Regions from separate parts of the Pseudomonas sp. 273 genome, predicted to be linked through region 2. Evidence: riboswitches for the same ligand, from Rfam matches in the RefSeq annotation. Region 2 holds a riboswitch; each other region holds the start of a gene.

Region 1 (5,607 bases), 1.4 Mb from region 2:
TGCGGCAGCTTCTCCAAGAGCCTGGCGCCGGGCTACCGCATCGGCTGGGTGGCCGGCGGGCGCTTCCACGCGCAGGTCGAGCGGCTCAAGCTGATGACCAGCCTGTCGGCCTCGGTGCCGGCCCAGGCGGCCATCGCCGACTACCTGCAGCACGGCGGCTACGACCGCCACCTGCGCAAGCTGCGCCACGCCCTGGAAAGCCAGCAGCACGCCATGCTCGCCGCGGTAGCCCGGCACTTCCCCGAAGCGACGCGGGTGACCCGCCCCAGCGGCGGCTACTTCCTCTGGCTGGAGCTGCCCGAGCGGGTCGACGCCCTGAAGCTGTTCCAGCTGGCCCACGCCCAGGGCATCAGCATCGCCCCGGGGCCGATCTTCTCCGCCACCCGCAGCTTCCGCCACTGCCTGCGGCTGAACTACGGCCACCCCTGGACGCCGCGCAGCGAAAAAGCCATGGAAACCCTCGGGCGGATCATCCAGTCGCTGTAGCGCTGCTCCGTACATTCGGACACGATCTGTATCTGTGCGACAGATTGCCGCAGGCATACGCTGTCAGACCAGACCCCGGACGAAGGACAGCGACCATGGATGCGGAAACCCTGACGATCCTGCTGACAGTGGGCACCGCCCTGGGCCTTCACCTGGGCGTGCGCTGGTACATCCGCCACGGCCTGCCCGGGCGCGGGTCGGATGACTGGATGGCTTGATGGTGGGTGGCGGGTTCGAGAGCCCCTCTCCCTAACCCTCTCCCTGAAGGGAGAGGGGACCGTTGGGCAGACGCTGATGTTCTGGAGTCAGCCGGCTAACACAGAGATTGCCGGCTAAAACCGGGCCTCCTCTCGGCACGGACAAGCTCCCTCTCCCTTCAGGGAGAGAGCTGGGGAGAGGGGACGGAATCGAACCAAAACACCGAAGTCACAGCTGAGCACCATTCGCGAGCAAGCTCGCTCCTACAAACAACCCCCAGCCATCTGCCGTCAGCCCGGCCGGTAAAGATGCCCATGCCCCGCGCTATACAACGACGACTCCCCAAACCCCTCCGCCGCCAGCACCCGCCCGACCAGGATCAGCGCCGTCCGCTTGAACCCCTTGGCCCGAGCCTTCGGCAGGATGTCGCCGAGGGTGCCGCTGACCTGGTCCTGATCCGGCCAACTGGCGCGGTGGATCACCGCGATCGGGCAGTCCGCGCCGTAGTGCGGCAACAGCTCCGCGACTATCTTCTCCAGCTGCCCCACGCCCAGGTGGATGGCCATGCTCGCCCGGTGCCGCGCCAGGTCGCCCAGGGATTCCCCCTCGGGCATCTTCGTGCGGCTGGCGTAGCGGGTGAGGATCAGCGTCTGCGACACGTCCGGCAGCGTTAGCTCGCAGCCCAGCAGCGCGGCGCAGGCGGCGGTGGCGGTGACCCCGGGGACGATCTCGTAGGGGATGCCGAGCCGGCGCAGGTGCTGGATCTGCTCACCGATGGCGCCGTACAGCGAAGGGTCGCCGGAATGCACGCGGGCCACGTCCTGGCCTTTCGCGTGGGCCTCCGCCAGCAGCGCGACTATCTGCTCCAGATGCAGCTCGGCGGTGTTCACCACCACCTCGGCGCTGTGCCCTTCGAGCACCGCCTCGGGCACCAGCGAGCCGGCGTAGAGAATCACCGGGCAGCTGCGCAGCAGGCGCTGGCCCTTGACCGTGATGAGCTCGGGATCGCCGGGGCCGGCGCCGATGAAATAGACCGTCATGGGCGTTTCGCTTCGGATCGGGAAAGGCGCAAGTCTACCCCAGCCCGTAGGGAGCCATGGCCAGCGCGCAAGTAGCGTTGGCGCTGCGCCGCTTGGGCACGACCAGCCGCGCCGGGCCTTCAGCCAGCGCTTCGGCCAGTGCCAGGGCGGCAGCCTCAGCCACGCCAGCGCTGCCGGTGACCTGGCGAGCCCGCTCGGAAGTGGAAGTCAGGCGCTGCTCGTAAGGCGCCAGGCGCTGCGCATCCAGCAGTTCCAGGGGCAGACGAAGTTGCCGCGACAGGTCGCGCAGGCCACCTTCCAGGGCCTTGGCCTCGCTGCTGGCCAGGGCATTCAGAGCCGCCTCATCGAGGCCGGCCTCGCGCAGGCAGGCGCGCAGCAGGGCGAGCAGTTCGTCGGCGCCGCAGCCACGGCGGCACCCCAGTCCGGCAACCAGTATCACGCGGGCGATCCTTCCTCGGGCAATCGCCGGGCAGCACAGCACGGCCCAGGCAGAGCGTCAACCGGCCCGGTGGCGATTGACCACCCGCCGGGCACTGCGTAGCCTTTGCCGCTTCGAGGTTCTCCGGCCCGGCGCCGGAGCTAAGAGGGAACGTGGTCAAGGCCACGGCTGCCCCCGCAACTGTGAATGATCCAAACCCCTTCGAATGCCACTGCCCACGGGCGGGAAGGCGAAGGCCAGGCGCAAGCCGGATCGTGAGCCAGGAGACCTGCCTCGAACCAGCATTACCACAACCGGGCGGGGTGATCCGGTGGCGGCTTCCGACGCGCGGAACCTCCGTGCGCGCGCCCCTGCCTCCCGCCATCGCAGCGCAGAGGCGACCATGCAAACCCTGGCCAAGCTCCCCGTCACCATCGTCACCGGCTTCCTCGGCGCCGGCAAGACCACCCTGCTCCGGCACATGCTCGACAACGCCGAAGGCCGCCGCATCGCGGTGATCGTCAACGAGTTCGGCGAACTGGGCATCGACGGCGAAATCCTCAAGCAATGCTCCATCGGCTGCAGCGAAGAAGAAGCCGTGGGCCGCGTCTTCGAACTGGCCAACGGCTGCCTGTGCTGCACCGTGCAGGAAGAGTTCTTCCCGGTGATGCGCGAGCTGGTGGCGCGCCGCGGCGAGCTCGACCAGATCCTCATCGAGACCTCCGGCCTGGCCCTGCCCAAGCCCCTGGTGCAGGCCTTCCAGTGGCCGGAAATCCGCAACGCCTGCACGGTGGATGCGGTGATCACCGTGGTCGACAGCCCGGCGGTGGCCGCCGGAACCTTCGCCGCCCACCCCGAGCAGGTCGACGAGCAACGCAGGCAGGACCCGAACCTGGACCACGAATCGCCGCTGCACGAACTGTTCGAAGACCAGTTGGCCAGCGCCGACCTGGTGGTGCTGAACAAGGCCGACCTGCTCGACGCCGACACCCTCGCGCAAGTGCGCACCCACGTCGCCGAGGAACTGCCGCCGGCGGTGAAGATCATCGAGGCCAGCGCCGGCAAGCTGCCGCTGTCGGTGCTGCTGGGGCTGAACGCCGAGGCCGAGCTGCACATCGACAGCCGCCCGACCCACCACGACCATGAAGGGCACGAGGACCACGACCACGACGAGTTCGACTCCTTCCACGTCGACCTGCCGGAAGTGGAAGAGCGCGCCCTGCTCGACGCCCTCGAGCAACTGGTGGAGCGCCACGCGGTGCTGCGCATCAAGGGCTTCGCGGCCATCCCCGGCAAGCCCATGCGCCTGCTGGTGCAGGGCGTCGGCAAGCGCTTCGACAAACACTTCGACCGCAAGTGGCTGAGCGACGAAACCCGCGCCACCCGCCTGGTGGTGATCGGCCAGGAACTCGACCAGGCCAGCATCGCCAACGAACTGCGCACCGCACTGACCTGATGCCCTTCGTAGGAGCGAGCTTGCTCGCGAATGGCCCCGCAGCGGGGTTTGTTCGCGAGCAAGCTCGCTCCTACGCACAGCCCTCGACCAAGGCCGTACCATGCACCTGCTGCGCACCCAACCCGGCGGCTTCGTCCCCGACGACGGCATCGCCCACCTGGCCCAGACGCCCGCCGAGCTGGTCATCCTCTGCAGCGGCGATTCGCACCTGGCGCTGCTCGCCGAGGCCGCCCGCGAACTGCCGGCGGACTACCCGAGCCTGCGCCTGGCCAACCCCATGCAGCTGCAGAACCACGCCTCGGTGGACCTCTACGTCGACGAGGTGCTGCGGCACGCGAAAGTCATCCTGATCTCGGTGCACGGCGGCGTCGGCTACTGGCGCTACGGCATCGAGCAACTGGTGGCCCTGGCCGAGCGCGGCGCCACCCTGGTCCTGGTCCCCGGCGACGACAAGCCCGACCCGGAACTCACCGCCCTGTGCACCGTCGCCCCCGCCGAAGCCGAGCGCCTCTGGCAGTACCTGCGCCAGGGCGGCCTGGACAACGCCCGGCAGTTCTTCGCCAACCTGGCCAGCCGCTACCTGGGCCGCGCCTACCCCTGGGAGGAACCGCGCGCCCTGCCCCGGGTGGCGCTGCACCATCCCCGTCATGCCGCCGCCACGCTCGACCACTGGCAAGCCGAATGGAACGCCGACTGGCCGGTGGCGGCGCTGCTGTTCTACCGCACCCACCTGCAGGCGGCGAACACCGGTTTCATCGATGTCTTCTGCGAGCGCCTGCGGGCCCAGGGCCTCAACCCCCTGCCGATCGCCGTGGCCAGCCTCAAGGAAACGGCCTGCCTGGAGCAGGTCGAGGCGCTGCTGGACGCCGCCTGCGCCGAGCTGATCATCAACACCACCGGCTTCGCCCAGTCCAACCCGGAGGCGCCCCAGGCCCGTCCGTTCCGCCGCGACGTGCCGGTGCTGCAGGCCATCTGCTCGCTGGACAATATCGAGCAGTGGCGCGCCAACGCCCAGGGCCTGGGCCCGCGCGACCTGGCCATGCACGTGGCGCTGCCGGAACTGGACGGCCGCCTGATCACCCGGCCGATCAGCTTCAAGGGCCTGGCCTGGCGCAGCGAGCGCAGCCAGAGCGACGTGGTCTGCTACCTGGCTCACCGCCCGGGCATGGACTTCGTCGCCGAGCTGGCGCGGCGCTGGGTGCTGCTGGCGCGCAAGGCCAACGCCGACAAGCGCGTGGCGCTGATCCTGGCCAACTACCCGACCCGCGACGGGCGCATCGGCAACGGCGTCGGCCTGGATACGCCGGCGGCGGCGCTGAACATCCTGCGCGCCCTGGAGGCCTCGGGCTACCCGGTAGCCGGCCTGCCGGAGACTGGCGATGCGCTTATCCACAGCCTGCTCGGCGGCGTGAGCAACGACCTCGACAGCCTCGACCTGCGCCCCTGCGCGCAGAGCCTGGCGCTGGCCGACTACCAGGCCTGCTTCGCGCGCCTGCCCGACGCCAACCAGCGCGCCGTGCGCGAGCGCTGGGGCGAGCCCGAGCAGGACCCGATGTACCGTGGCGGGCGGATGATGGTCGCCGGCCTGCGCCTGGGCCTGGCCTTCGTCGGCATCCAGCCGGCGCGCGGCTACCAGCTCGACCCGGCGGCCATCTACCACGACCCGGCGCTGGTCCCGCCGCACGGCTACCTGGCCTTCTACTTCTGGCTGCGCGAGGCGTTCGGCGCCGACGCGGTGATCCACGTCGGCAAGCACGGCAACCTCGAATGGCTGCCGGGCAAGGGCGTGGGCCTGTCCGAGGAATGCTGGCCGGACGCGATCCTCGGCCCACTGCCGAACCTCTACCCGTTCATCGTCAACGACCCCGGCGAGGGCGCCCAGGCCAAGCGCCGCAGCCAGGCGCTGATCATCGACCACCTGATGCCGCCGCTGACCCGCGCCGAGAACTACGGCCCGCTGCGCGACCTGGAGCGCCTGGCCGACGAGTACTACGACGCCTCGCTGCTGG
Region 2 (5,607 bases):
CGTCGGGCGAACCCCTACGCCCTCCCCAGCAACGGCGGCATCGGGCAATCGAGGATATCCGCCACCGCGCGCAGCAGTTCCGCCTCGGCCACGCTGATATGGCCGTCGTACTCGATGCAGCGGGCCATGGCCTTGAGCAACTGCGGCTTCTGCAGCGGGCGCAGCTGCACCAGGCGGCGCAGCGCCACTTCCAGCTCGCGCAGGGTGCCGGCACGCGGGCGCTGGCGCGGGGCGAAGGGCAGGCCGGCCCAGGCCTGGGCGAAGGCCTGCTCGGTGTGCAGCGCGTCGGTGTTGTCGAGGCCGGCGAGGAAGGCCAGGAGCATGGCCGCCTCGTCGCCCAGCTCGGCCAGCGGCAGGTTGCCGATGCGCGCCGGGCCGGGGCGCAGGTTGCGTTCGACGATGCGCAGCAGCGTCCATTCCAGCGGCTTCACCCGGCGGTCGGCCTTGATCAGCAGCGCCATGTTGCCGCGCAGGGTCTCGTACTGCCTGTCATCCAGCTGGCGCAGCGCCGGCATGGCGAGGTCCAGCAGGGGCAGGCGCAGGCCCGGGTCGAGGGCGCGCAGGCGCTCTTCCAGGCGGTCGAGCTGGAAGGCCACGCCCAGGTCCAGGCGCGGCTTGAGCAGTTGCAACTGCTGCTCGCGGGCAGTCGCCCCGGCATCCAGCAGCAGGCCGTAGACCAGGGCCTGGGCGCCATCGACGGCATGGGCCGCCGCCTGCAGGCCGTCGTCCAGCCGCTGCAGGGTATGCCGGGCTTCCTCCAGGTGCGTCCCGGCGGGTTCGCCGATGGCCTCGACCGATGCCAGCGCCGCGCCCGAGGGGTAGCCGCGCAGGGCGGCGTTCCAGGTCTCGCGGTCCACCAGCGGGACGTCCAGGCGTGGCTCCAGCTTCGGGTAGCGGCCGTCCCAGCCCGGCTCGATGCGGCGGATGCGCGCCTCCAGCGGCGGGTGGGTGGCCAGGCCGAACCAGTGGCTGGCCAGGCCGTCGCTGAAGTACAGGTGGCTGAATTCGGCGCGGTGCAGGGCGCCGAGCAGCGAGCCGTAGCCGCCGACCTTCTTCAGCGCTCCGGCGATGCTGGCCGGGTTGCGGGTGAACTGCACGGCGGAGGCGTCGGCCAGGTACTCGCGCTGGCGGTTCACCGCGGCCTTGATCAGGCTGCCGAAGAAGGTGCCGAGCGAACCCAGCACCCACAGGCAGAGGCCGGCGACGAAGGCCAGCGCGATGAAGCCCAGGGCCGAGCCGGAGCCGGCGTCGTTGCCGGCGTTGCTGCGCTGCACGCGGATGCGCGCGACGTCGTCGGCCGTGTGGCTGTCCCACAGGCCGCGGACCATGGTCTCGCCGATCAGGCCCAGCAGCAGGATGCCGTGCAGCAGCGCCACCAGGCGGGTGTTCAGGCGCATGTCGCCGTGGTGGATGTGGCTGAACTCGTGGGCGATCACCCCCTGCAGCTCGTCGCGGCTGAGCAGGCCGATGGTCCCGCGGGTGACGCCGATGACCGCATCGCGCGGCGTCAGGCCGGCGGCGAAGGCGTTGATGCCGCTATCCTCCAGCAGGTACACCGGTGGCACCGGGGCGCCCGAGGCGATGGCCATTTCCTCGACCACGTTGAGCACCCGGCGCTCGTCGGCGTCGCGGGCGTCCAGGTTGATCAGCCGGCCGCCCAGGCGCTCGGCCACGATGCGGCCGCCCAGGCGCAGCTGGCGGTGCTTGTACCAGGCGCCGAGCACCACCACGCCGACCACCACCAGGGCCACCCACAGGTAGAGCTCGAGGTCGGGCAGGCGCTGCGGCGAGGTCCAGTGGCTGGCGGGCTCGCCGATATGGCGCCAGAGCCAGCCCAGGACCAGGCTGGTGAGCGTCACCAGGCAGGTCACCGCCATGGCCAGGAGCAGGATCAGCCGCCCGGTCTGGCGGCGGGCGCGGTCCTGGTGCTGGAAGAAGTTCATAGGGCCGGCCAGCGCTTAGAAGCTGACCTTGGGCGCATCCTGGATCTGCTGGCTGTCGGCGAACTCCAGCGAGGCGGCGTCGGCCTTGTGGCCGAAGTTGGCGGCCAGCAGCACGGCGGGGAACGACTGGCGGTAGGCGTTGTACTCCATCACCGCGTCGTTGTACGCCTGGCGGGCGAAGGCCACTTTGTTCTCGGTGCTCGACAGCTCCTCGGTGAGCTGCTGCATGTTCTGCGAGGCCTTCAGGTCCGGGTAGGCTTCCAGGGTCACGTTGAGCCGCCCCAGCGCGCCGCCCAGGGCGCCCTCGGCGTTGGCCAGCTGGGCCAGTGCCGCGGGGGCGCCGGGCTGGCTGGCGGCGGCCTTGAGCCCGGCCACCGCGGCGTTGCGCGCGGCGATCACCGCTTCCAGGGTTTCCCGCTCGTGCTTGAGGTAGGCCTTGGCAGTTTCCACCAGGTTGGGGATCAGGTCGTAGCGCCGCTTGAGCTGCACCTCGATCTGCGCGAAGGCGTTCCGGTAGCGGGCGCGCAGGTTCACCAGGCGGTTGTAGATGGCGATGGCGCCGAAGAACAGCACGGCGAGGACGAGCAGTAGCACCAGGGAAGAAACCGACATGGGCAGTCCTTTTCGAGCGTCGGGAAGGTCCGCCGATGATAGCGGAAAGCTTCCACGACGGCAGGGAGGCCATCACAGGCTGCGCCCCGGCGCGGAAGCATGCTGTAAAGGGCCGCCCTTGACGCTCCGCCGCCCAGGTGGTCAGATGCCCGCCGTTCCAGGTGCCTCGTGCCGCCGTGCGCGAGGTGAAACGGGAAGCCGGTGCGTCGCCCTTGGCGGCAAGTCCGGCGCTGCCCCCGCAACGGTAAGCGAGCGGGGCATCCACGAGGCCACTGTGCTCCGGCATGGGAAGGCGGATGCTCCACGATCCTCGCGAGCCCGGAGACCGGCCTGGAGCGTTGTTGGCAAACCCGCGGTGGGCGGGCGTGAGCCGGATTCCGGTCGCGCCCGCGCCGGAACTCGCTGCGCCGCCTGCGAAATTCCCATTTCGAGGCGATCACCTTGCATTTCCCCTTCCCTGAATCCGTACCCCGGCGCGCCCTGTGGCTGGCCGGCCTGTGCCTGAGCCCCTGCCTGCATGCCGCGCCCCTGGGGCTGCAGGACGAAATCGTCAGCGCCCCTTCGGTGGAGTCCACCACCGTCGCCGAGATGGCCCGCTACGGCAGCAGGCTCGAAGTCATCGAGCGCGAACGGATCGAGCGCGCCGGCCCCAGCGCCGACGTCACCCGCGTGCTGCAGATGTACGTGCCGGGGCTATTCGTGGCGCCGAAGAACGGCCCCTTCGACTACGGCACCTACTCGCTGCTGGGCGGGCGCAACGACGACACCCTGATCCTGCTGGACGGCGTGCGCCTGAACAACCGCCTGTACGGCGGCCTCTACCTGGACACCCTGCCGACCGCCGCGGTGGAGCGCATCGAGGTGCTCAAGGGCGGCCAGGGCCTGCTGTTCGGCACCCAGGCGGTGTCCGGGGTGATCAACATCGTCACCCGCAGCGCGCGCAGTCGCGAGGCCTCCGGCGAGGCCAACCTGGGCCTGGACAGCTTCCGCGGGCGCAGCGGCGACGCACGCGTGGAGAAGGTGCTGGAGAACGGCCTGGGCGACCTCGGCCTGCTGGCCTACGTCAGCCACAACCGCTCCGACGGCTACAAGCCGTTCCGCGAGCAGGACATGACCGCCACCGTCAGCGACAAGCGCCGCTCCTACGACGTCAACGTGTTCGGCGCCAAGGCCATCCAGGCCTTCGGCGGCGATTCGCGCCTGGAGCTGTTCTACCAGTACGCCGACGCCGACCTGGACTACGCCCGCCCGGCCGACAACCGCCACACCACCAACGACCGCATCCAGCAGATCGCCACCGCCACCTTCGAGCAGCACCTGGGCGAGGACTTCAGCTGGTTCGCCAAGGCCCACCTGAACGACTGGGACACAAGCTACACGCGCATCTACAACCTCGCCGGCGGCGGCACCCGGGTGCTCAACCACAACGACTACTGGGGCTTCACCGACTGGGGTGCGCAGCTGGAGGGCAAGGCGCGCCTGGCCGGCGGCCACGAACTGGTCTTCGGCAGCGACAACCAGTGGTACAAGGGCCAGGACGATGTCCTCATCATCGACAACGACAAGGCCGAGTCCCACGCCCTGTACGCGCAACTGCGCCCGCAGGTGGACCTGCTGCCGAACTGGCACCCCAGCCTGGGCGTGCGCCGCGAGGAAATGAGCGGCGGCGAGGGCGCCACCGTGTGGATGCTCACCTCGCTGTACGACCTGACCGACCAGCTCAAGCTGCGCGGCCAGCTGGGCACCGCCTTCAAGCTGCCCAACGCCGAGCAACTGTTCGTCAACGAGCCGGGCAGCGAGATCGGCAACCGCGACCTCAAGCCCGAGCGCAGCCGCAACGCCGAGCTGGGCCTGGACTACAGCGGCGCGCTGTTCGGCCAGCCGTGGAGTGGCAGCGTCACCGTCTTCCGCCGCGAGATCAGCGACCTCATCACCCTGGCCGGCGACCAGTGGGTGAACGGCGACGGCGAGATCGAGGTGCGCGGCATCGAGGCCAGCGGCCAGTGGCAACTGGGCGAGCATTGGCAGTTGGCCGCCGACGCCACGCGCAACCTGGTGGACACCCGCGAGGGCGTGACGGTGAACAACATCCCGCACTTCTTCGCCCGCACGCGGCTGGGCTACGACCAGGCCCCGTGGGGCTTCGGCGTGGCGGTGCGCTACGTCGGCTCCATCGTCAGCCCCCAGGGCGACGACTATGGCCACTACACGGTGCTCGACGGCGACGCCTACCGCTACCTGGACGGCGCGCGCCGCCACCGCCTGAGCCTGCTGCTGGAGAACCTGCTGGACCGCGACTACGCCACCAGCCGCACCAGCAACGGCATCCGCCAGGTGGACAACCTGGGCCGCCCGCGCAGCGCCGAGCTGCGCTACACCTTCAGCTTCTGAGGTGGCCATGGACCCGGCAGTGCTGATCGTCGGCCCCCTCGCGGGCGCCCAGGGCGAGGCCTTCCGCGCCGAGCTGCAAGCGCTGCGCGGGGCGTTGCAGCCGATCGACACCAGCGATGGCTTCGACGCCCTGTGGCCGGCCGTCCGCGCCCACCTGCAGGCGGGCAGGGCGCTGCTGCTGGTGGACCTGGAACCGGCCAGCGACGGCGCCTACCTCGACTGGCTGCGCGGCGAGGTGGCGCAACTGGCCGGCGACTACCCCCGGGCGCCGTGCCCGCGGGTGACCGCCTCGGCCCTCGGCCGCCGTGGCCTGGATGCCCGGCTGGTGTGCGCGGCCATCGACGACGGCCGCCAGCAGCTGGATTGCCGCCACGCCGGCCCGGTGCCGGAGCAGCCGGACTGGTCGGCGCCGCCGCCGCACAAGCGCCAGGTCTTCCTCTGCACCGGCCCGCGTTGCGTGCGCCGCGGCGCCTTGCCGCTGTGGAAGACGCTGCGCCGCGAACTGGCCCGGCGCGGGCTGATCGAAACCGCCGAGGGCGTGCTGCTGACCCGCACCGGCTGCCAGTTCCCCTGCAACCGCGGGCCGCTGCTGACCGTCCACCCGGAGCGCTGCTGGTACGGCGTGCGCGACGAGGCCCAGGTGCTGCGCGTGGTGGAGCAG
Region 3 (5,607 bases), 3.3 Mb from region 2:
GAGCGCGAACTGGCCCTGGCCTCCACCGCCGCCCCCGGCGCGGTGGACCTGGTGCGCGCGCTGCACGAGGCCGGCTACCGCCTCGGCATCCTCACCCGCAACGCCCACGAGCTGGCGCTGGTGACTCTGCAAGCCATCGGCCTGGGCGACTGCTTCGCCACCGGCGACATCCTCGGCCGCGGCGAAGCCCGGCCCAAGCCCAATCCCGACGGCCTGCTGCACCTGGCCGAGCGCTGGGGCGTGCAGCCGAAAGACATGCTGATGGTCGGCGACTACCGCTTCGACCTGGAATGCGGCCGCGCGGCGGGCAGCTACACGGCGCTGGTCAACCTGGTGGAGAACCCCTGGCCGGAGCTGAGCGACTGGCACGCCGTGGATTGCTCGGCGCTGGGGCGGCTGGCGGGGGTGTTGGCGTAGGGCGAATAACGCTCCGCGTTATCCGCCGTTTAACGGCGATCCCCGGCGGTGCCAAGGTTGGCCTGGGCGTGGTCCGCCCTGCCGGCGGAATCGCGGATGAATCCGCTCCTACGGGCGAGAATGCCATGCCTCACGGCAACCTGTAGGAGCGGGCCCTGCCCGCGATTCGCGCGCAGGGCGCGCTCCTACATTGGAATGGCGCCGGTGGTTCTGGCTATCGCGGACAGGGTCCGCTCGGAGTGCGGAGAAACGCCGTCGTAGGATGGGTTGAGCGATACCCATCACCACGACGGCATGGGTTTCGCTCAACCCATCCTACGACGCGCGCCTCGGCGCAGTCGGCAAGACGGTTGCCCCAACGGGGACATGCCGTGCAGCACGGCGAATGCGTAGGGCGAATAACGCTCCGCGTTATCCGCCGTTTAATGGCGATCCCCGGCGGCGCCAAGGTTGGCCTGGGCGCCGTCCGCCCTGCCTGCGGAATCGCGGATGAATCCGCTCCTACGGGTGAGAATGCCATGCCTCACGGCAACCTGTAGGAGCGGGCCCTGCCCGCGAAATCGCGCGCAGGGCGCGCTCCTGCATGGGCCGATACCTACAACTCCGGCGTCCAGGTCAACGCCAGCAGCGCGGTGCGCCCGGCTTCCTTGTAGTGGAAGGTCTCGCTGGGGAAGCCCATGGGGTCGGTCGGGCGCTGGTAGCTGGCGCGGGCGTAGTCCTGGTCCAGCAGGTTCTGCAGCTTCAGGTCCCAGCGCAGCGTTTCACTGAACTGCCAGCTGCCGCGCATGTCGAGCACGCCGTAGCCGCCCAGGCGGTCCTGGTTGGTCGCGTCGGCGTAGCTGTTGCTCAGCGCGCGCCAGGTGCCGCCGACGCCGAAGGCGCCGAACTGGCGGTCCAGGTCCAGGCTCAGGGTGCGCCGGGCGCGGCGCGGCAGGGTGTGGCCGGTGTCGCGGTCGCGCGGGTCGATGATGCTCAGGCCGAGGTTGGCCTGCCAGCCGAGGACCTCGCGGGCCAGGCTGGCCTCGAAGCCGTCGATGCGCGCCTTGGCGATGTTCTGCGGCTGGTTGCTGGCGCTGTCCCAGGCGATCAGGTCGTCCACTTCCGTGCGGTACAGCGCGGCCTCAAGATGCGTGCCGGCGAAGTCGCCGCGCCATTGCAGCTCGTAGGTCTTCGAGGTCTCGGCCGCAAGGTCCGGGTTGCTGGCGCCGGGGTAGTAGAGGTCGCTGAAGGTCGGCGCGCGGAAGCCCTCGCCGTAGCTGGCGATCCAGCTCTGGCTATCGCCCACCGGCAGGGTGAAGGCGGCGTTCCAGCTGTTCTGCGAACCGTAGCGCTCATTGTCGTCGTGGCGCAGGCCCAGCTCGGTGGAGAAGGCCTCGCCCTTGAAACTGTGCTGGGCGAAGAAGGCGTGGTTGGTGCGGCTGTCCTCGGCGAAGGCGGTGCTGCCGTCGACCCGGTCCTCGTACCAGTCCGCGCCCAGGGCCAGCTGGTTGCGCGCATCCAACTGCAGGCGGTTGAACCAGCTGGCGGAATGCCGGGTGGTTTCCAGGGTGCCGTTGTTCCACACCTCGGCGGCGCCCACGGCCTTGTTGCGGTCGAAGCTGCGGCCCAGTTCCAGGCGGCTGTTCCACATCGAGGTCAGCTGGCCTTCGAGGTAGCCGCTGTAGCTGCTGACGCGGAATTCGTCGTGGGGCTCGGCGGGGGCGTAGCTGTAGGCGTCGTCGTATTCGCTGTCGCCGCGCTGGTCGTTGAGGCTGAAGCCGGCCTTCCAGTCCTCGTTCAGGCGGTGGTCCAGGTTCAGGTGCACGGCCTTGTTGCGCTGGCCGTCGTGGTCGCTGTCGGCGCCGACGTTGTCGCGGGTGTAGTCGTAGCCGCGGCTCTCGTCGAGGCTGGCGCCCAGGTCGAAGCGGGTGCGCTCGTCGCCGCCGGCGAGCGAGGCGCTGCGCTGGAAGGTGCCGTTGCTGCCGGCGGCCAGGCGCACCTGCGGGTGCAGGCCGGCTTCGCCGCGGCGGGTGAAGATCTGGATCACCCCGCCGATGGCGTCGGCGCCGTACAGCGCCGAGCGCGGGCCGCGGGTCACTTCCACGCGCTCGATGTTGTCGACGTTCAGGTAGTCCAGGCGGGCGATGCCGCTGCTCGCCGAGGCGATGCGCTGGCCGTCCACCAGCACCAGGGTCTGGCCGGGGTTGGTGCCGCGCAGGAAGTAGCTGGTCAGGCCGCCGGCGTTGCTCAGCTGCACGCCGGGCACCCGCTGCAGCAGCTCGGGGACGCTGCGTGCCTGCAGGCGCTCGATGTCGTCGCGGGTGAAGACGGTGTTGGCCGAGGTAGCCTGGCCGCGGGGTTCGGCCTGGCGCGCCGAGGTGATGACCATCGACGGCAGCTGGTAGGCCTGTTCGGCATCGTCGGTGGCGAAGGCCGCCGCGGGCAGCACGGCGGCGGCCAGGGCGAGACGGGAAAGTTTCATCGATGGGTTCCTCAAAAGTGGACTTTCGAGGAGGGCTGGGCAAGGGCGGGAGGGGCCGCGCTTGACGGTGCGGCCCTCCGCAACACCTGTCGTGCGTGTCGAGGGCGGTCTCCGGGCTGCCGACTCGCACGCTCCCGGCCTTCCCATGCGTGGCGCACAGTGGCGGATTGGAGCGCGGCAGGCGCGGGCCTGCGGTCGGTTACCGTTGCGGGGGCAGCGCAGGTCTTTCACCTGCTTCCCGTTACCTCGAACGAAAACGTGCGCACCTTACGAACAACGCCCCGGCCGGGCAAGTCGGGCCGATGCGGAACCTGTCTGTCAGATGCCCCTTTCCCCTACTCCCCGCCACCGCCATAGCTGCGCCCAGCCTGTGCCCGGACGCCTCCCGCCGGCTGCGACAAAGTCACTCAGCACGGCGTCGGCCGCGGGTCGCAGGCCTCGGCGGGAAACCGTCGATGCGGCGTCCTGCGGGCGTTCCAGCGGTTTCTCGTAGGAGTTTTCCGGTCTTGCGGGGCGGCGGAAAACTTTGCCGGATTTTGATAGGGCCGCCGTCCTGGCACTTGTTAGCTTCCTAAGCAGTTAGAGGAGCAGAGCACGTGTCCAAAGAGCGCATCATCCAGGAATTCGTCCCAGGCAAGCAGGTGACCCTGGCGCACCTGATCGCGCACCCCCAGGAGGAGCTGGCGAGCAAGATCGGCGTGCCCGGGGCCGAGGCCATCGGCATCATGACCCTGACCCCGGGCGAGACCGCGATGATCGCCGGCGACTTCGCCACCAAGGCGGCGAACGTGAACATCGGTTTCCTCGACCGCTTCAGCGGCGCCCTGGTGCTGCACGGCAGCGTCGGCGCGGTGGAGGAGGCGCTGGCGCAGACCTGCGCCGCCCTCGGCCGGCTGCTCGACTACAGCGTCTGCCCGGTGACCAGGAGCTGATGATGAGCGCGCAGCGGTATGCCCTGGTCGGCGGCGTCGGCGCCGGCAAGACCACCCTGTTCAACGCCCTGTGCGGCAACCCCGCGGCGGCGCGCAAGACCCAGGCGCTGGAATACGACCCCAGCGGCGCGCTGGATACCCCCGGCGAGTTCGTCAGCCACCCGCGCCTGTACCGCGCGCTGATCACCAGCACCGACGACGTCGACACCCTGGTCTACGTGCACCCCGCCGACTCGCTGGAATGCCGGCTGCCGCCCGGGCTGCTCGACATCCACGCCGGCAAGCGGCTGATCGGGGTGATCAGCAAGTGCGACCTGCCCGGCGTCGACCTGCCCGCCATCGAGCGCCTGCTGCGCAGCCACGGCATCGACGGCGAGATCGTCCGCACCGCCAGCGACGACCCCGCCAGCATCGAGCGCCTGCGCGCGCTGCTGAACGCACGGAATCCGATCGAGGACCTGTTGAGATGAAGAAGCTGATTACCGCCAACGACATCCGTGAAGCCATCGCCGCCGGGCAGAGTTCCCTGGCCGTGGAACTGCCGCGCTGCATCGTCACGCCGGAGGCGCGCACGGTGGCCGAGCAGGTGGGCCTGGCGCTGGTCGAGCGGGTGGCCGGCAGCCCGGAGGCACAGGAAGCGCAAGCGGCCGCGGCCGGGCCCAGCGAGGACGAGCTGGCGCGGATCCGTGCCGAGGTGCTGGCGCGGCTGCCCGCCGAGGTGGACGCGCAACTGGTCGACCAACTGGTGCGCAAGGCCGCGCAGCAGGGCGGCGCCAGAGTGGCCCGGGCAGCCTTCGAGGCGCGCACCGGCGCCGGCGGGATCAAGCTGGTGAAGGGCGACAGCGTGCGCTTCGGCCGCCTCGACGGGGTGCCGGGCGACTGCCAGATCGGCATCACCGACGTGGTCGGCGCCGAGGACGGCAGCAGCATGGGCGCCGGCTTCATGCAGTGGGAGAACGCCTTCTTCCCCTGGACGCTGAACTACGACGAAGTGGACCTGGTGCTGGAGGGCGAGCTGCACATTCGCCAGAACGGCGAGACCCTGGTGGGCCAGCCCGGCGACCTGCTGTTCATCCCCAAGGGCAGCGCCATCGAGTTCGGCACCCCCAGCCGGGTGCGCTTCCTCTACGTCGCCTGGCCGGCCAACTGGCAGGAACAGTGAGGCGGCCATGAGCACTTTCATCACCGAGGCCTGGCTGCGCGAACGCCATGGCCTGAGCGAAGGCACCGAGCTGCGCCTGCCCGCCGATGCGCGGCTGACGCCCTCGGCCCGCGCGCTGATCGACGAGCGCCGCCTGTCGCTGAAGTTCCAGGACGAGCAGGGGCGCCTGTACCGCCCGGCCGGCGAGCCGGACGCCGACGGCGCGGCGCGCCTGAAGCCGGTGCACGGCCTGACCGGCAGCGACCAGCGCGTCGCCGCGGCCTGCCAGCTGTGCGGCGAGACGCCGGCGCACAAGCCCGCCGGCATGACCCACCTGAACGCCCACGAGCTGGTGGCCAAGAACGATCCGCGCCTGCAGTTCCGCGCCCAGCTGGACGCGGCCATCGCCCTGGCGGTGTGGCTGCAGGTGGAGCTGGTGGAACCGGCCGGGCTGGCCGCCTGGCTGGCCGACATCCGTTCGCTGCTCGGCCAGCTGATGCGCGCCGACGTGCTCGGCGAGGAACTGGCCGGGTTCGCCGTCGGCGGGCTCGACGAGGCCGTGCTGCACCGCCTGTCCCACGCGCCTCTGAAATACCTGGGCCACGACCACCTGGTGCCCGAGTGCTGCCACGGCCGCGCGCCAGCGCTGCTCAACC

The links. A riboswitch is a leader RNA that binds a small molecule or an ion and turns the genes downstream of it on or off. The one in region 2 is predicted to bind cobalamin.
Region 1: another riboswitch for cobalamin. It lies ahead of cobW (cobalamin biosynthesis protein CobW); the one in region 2 lies ahead of PKO50_RS20670 (TonB-dependent receptor).
Region 3: another riboswitch for cobalamin. It lies ahead of PKO50_RS01585 (TonB-dependent receptor); the one in region 2 lies ahead of PKO50_RS20670 (TonB-dependent receptor).

Annotation. Positions count from the first base shown of each region.
Region 1 covers NZ_CP116775.1:5,932,546-5,938,152, forward strand. The annotation lists gene mapR (GntR family transcriptional regulator MpaR) at 1-486, shown strand, start outside; gene PKO50_RS27105 (hypothetical protein) at 582-704, shown strand; gene cobM (precorrin-4 C(11)-methyltransferase) at 975-1,724, opposite strand; gene PKO50_RS27115 (cobalamin biosynthesis protein) at 1,759-2,163, opposite strand; cobalamin riboswitch at 2,263-2,454, shown strand; gene cobW (cobalamin biosynthesis protein CobW) at 2,546-3,598, shown strand; gene cobN (cobaltochelatase subunit CobN) at 3,699-5,607, shown strand, end outside.
Region 2 covers NZ_CP116775.1:4,547,735-4,553,341, reverse strand. The annotation lists gene PKO50_RS20680 (M48 family metallopeptidase) at 15-1,943, opposite strand; gene PKO50_RS20675 (LemA family protein) at 1,959-2,555, opposite strand; cobalamin riboswitch at 2,698-2,904, shown strand; gene PKO50_RS20670 (TonB-dependent receptor) at 3,051-4,946, shown strand; gene PKO50_RS20665 ((2Fe-2S) ferredoxin domain-containing protein) at 4,954-5,607, shown strand, end outside.
Region 3 covers NZ_CP116775.1:333,445-339,051, forward strand. The annotation lists gene PKO50_RS01580 (HAD family hydrolase) at 1-417, shown strand, start outside; gene PKO50_RS01585 (TonB-dependent receptor) at 1,013-2,878, opposite strand; cobalamin riboswitch at 2,963-3,163, opposite strand; gene eutS (ethanolamine utilization microcompartment protein EutS) at 3,475-3,810, shown strand; gene PKO50_RS01595 (EutP/PduV family microcompartment system protein) at 3,813-4,280, shown strand; gene eutQ (ethanolamine utilization acetate kinase EutQ) at 4,277-4,972, shown strand; gene eutT (ethanolamine utilization cob(I)yrinic acid a,c-diamide adenosyltransferase EutT) at 4,980-5,607, shown strand, end outside.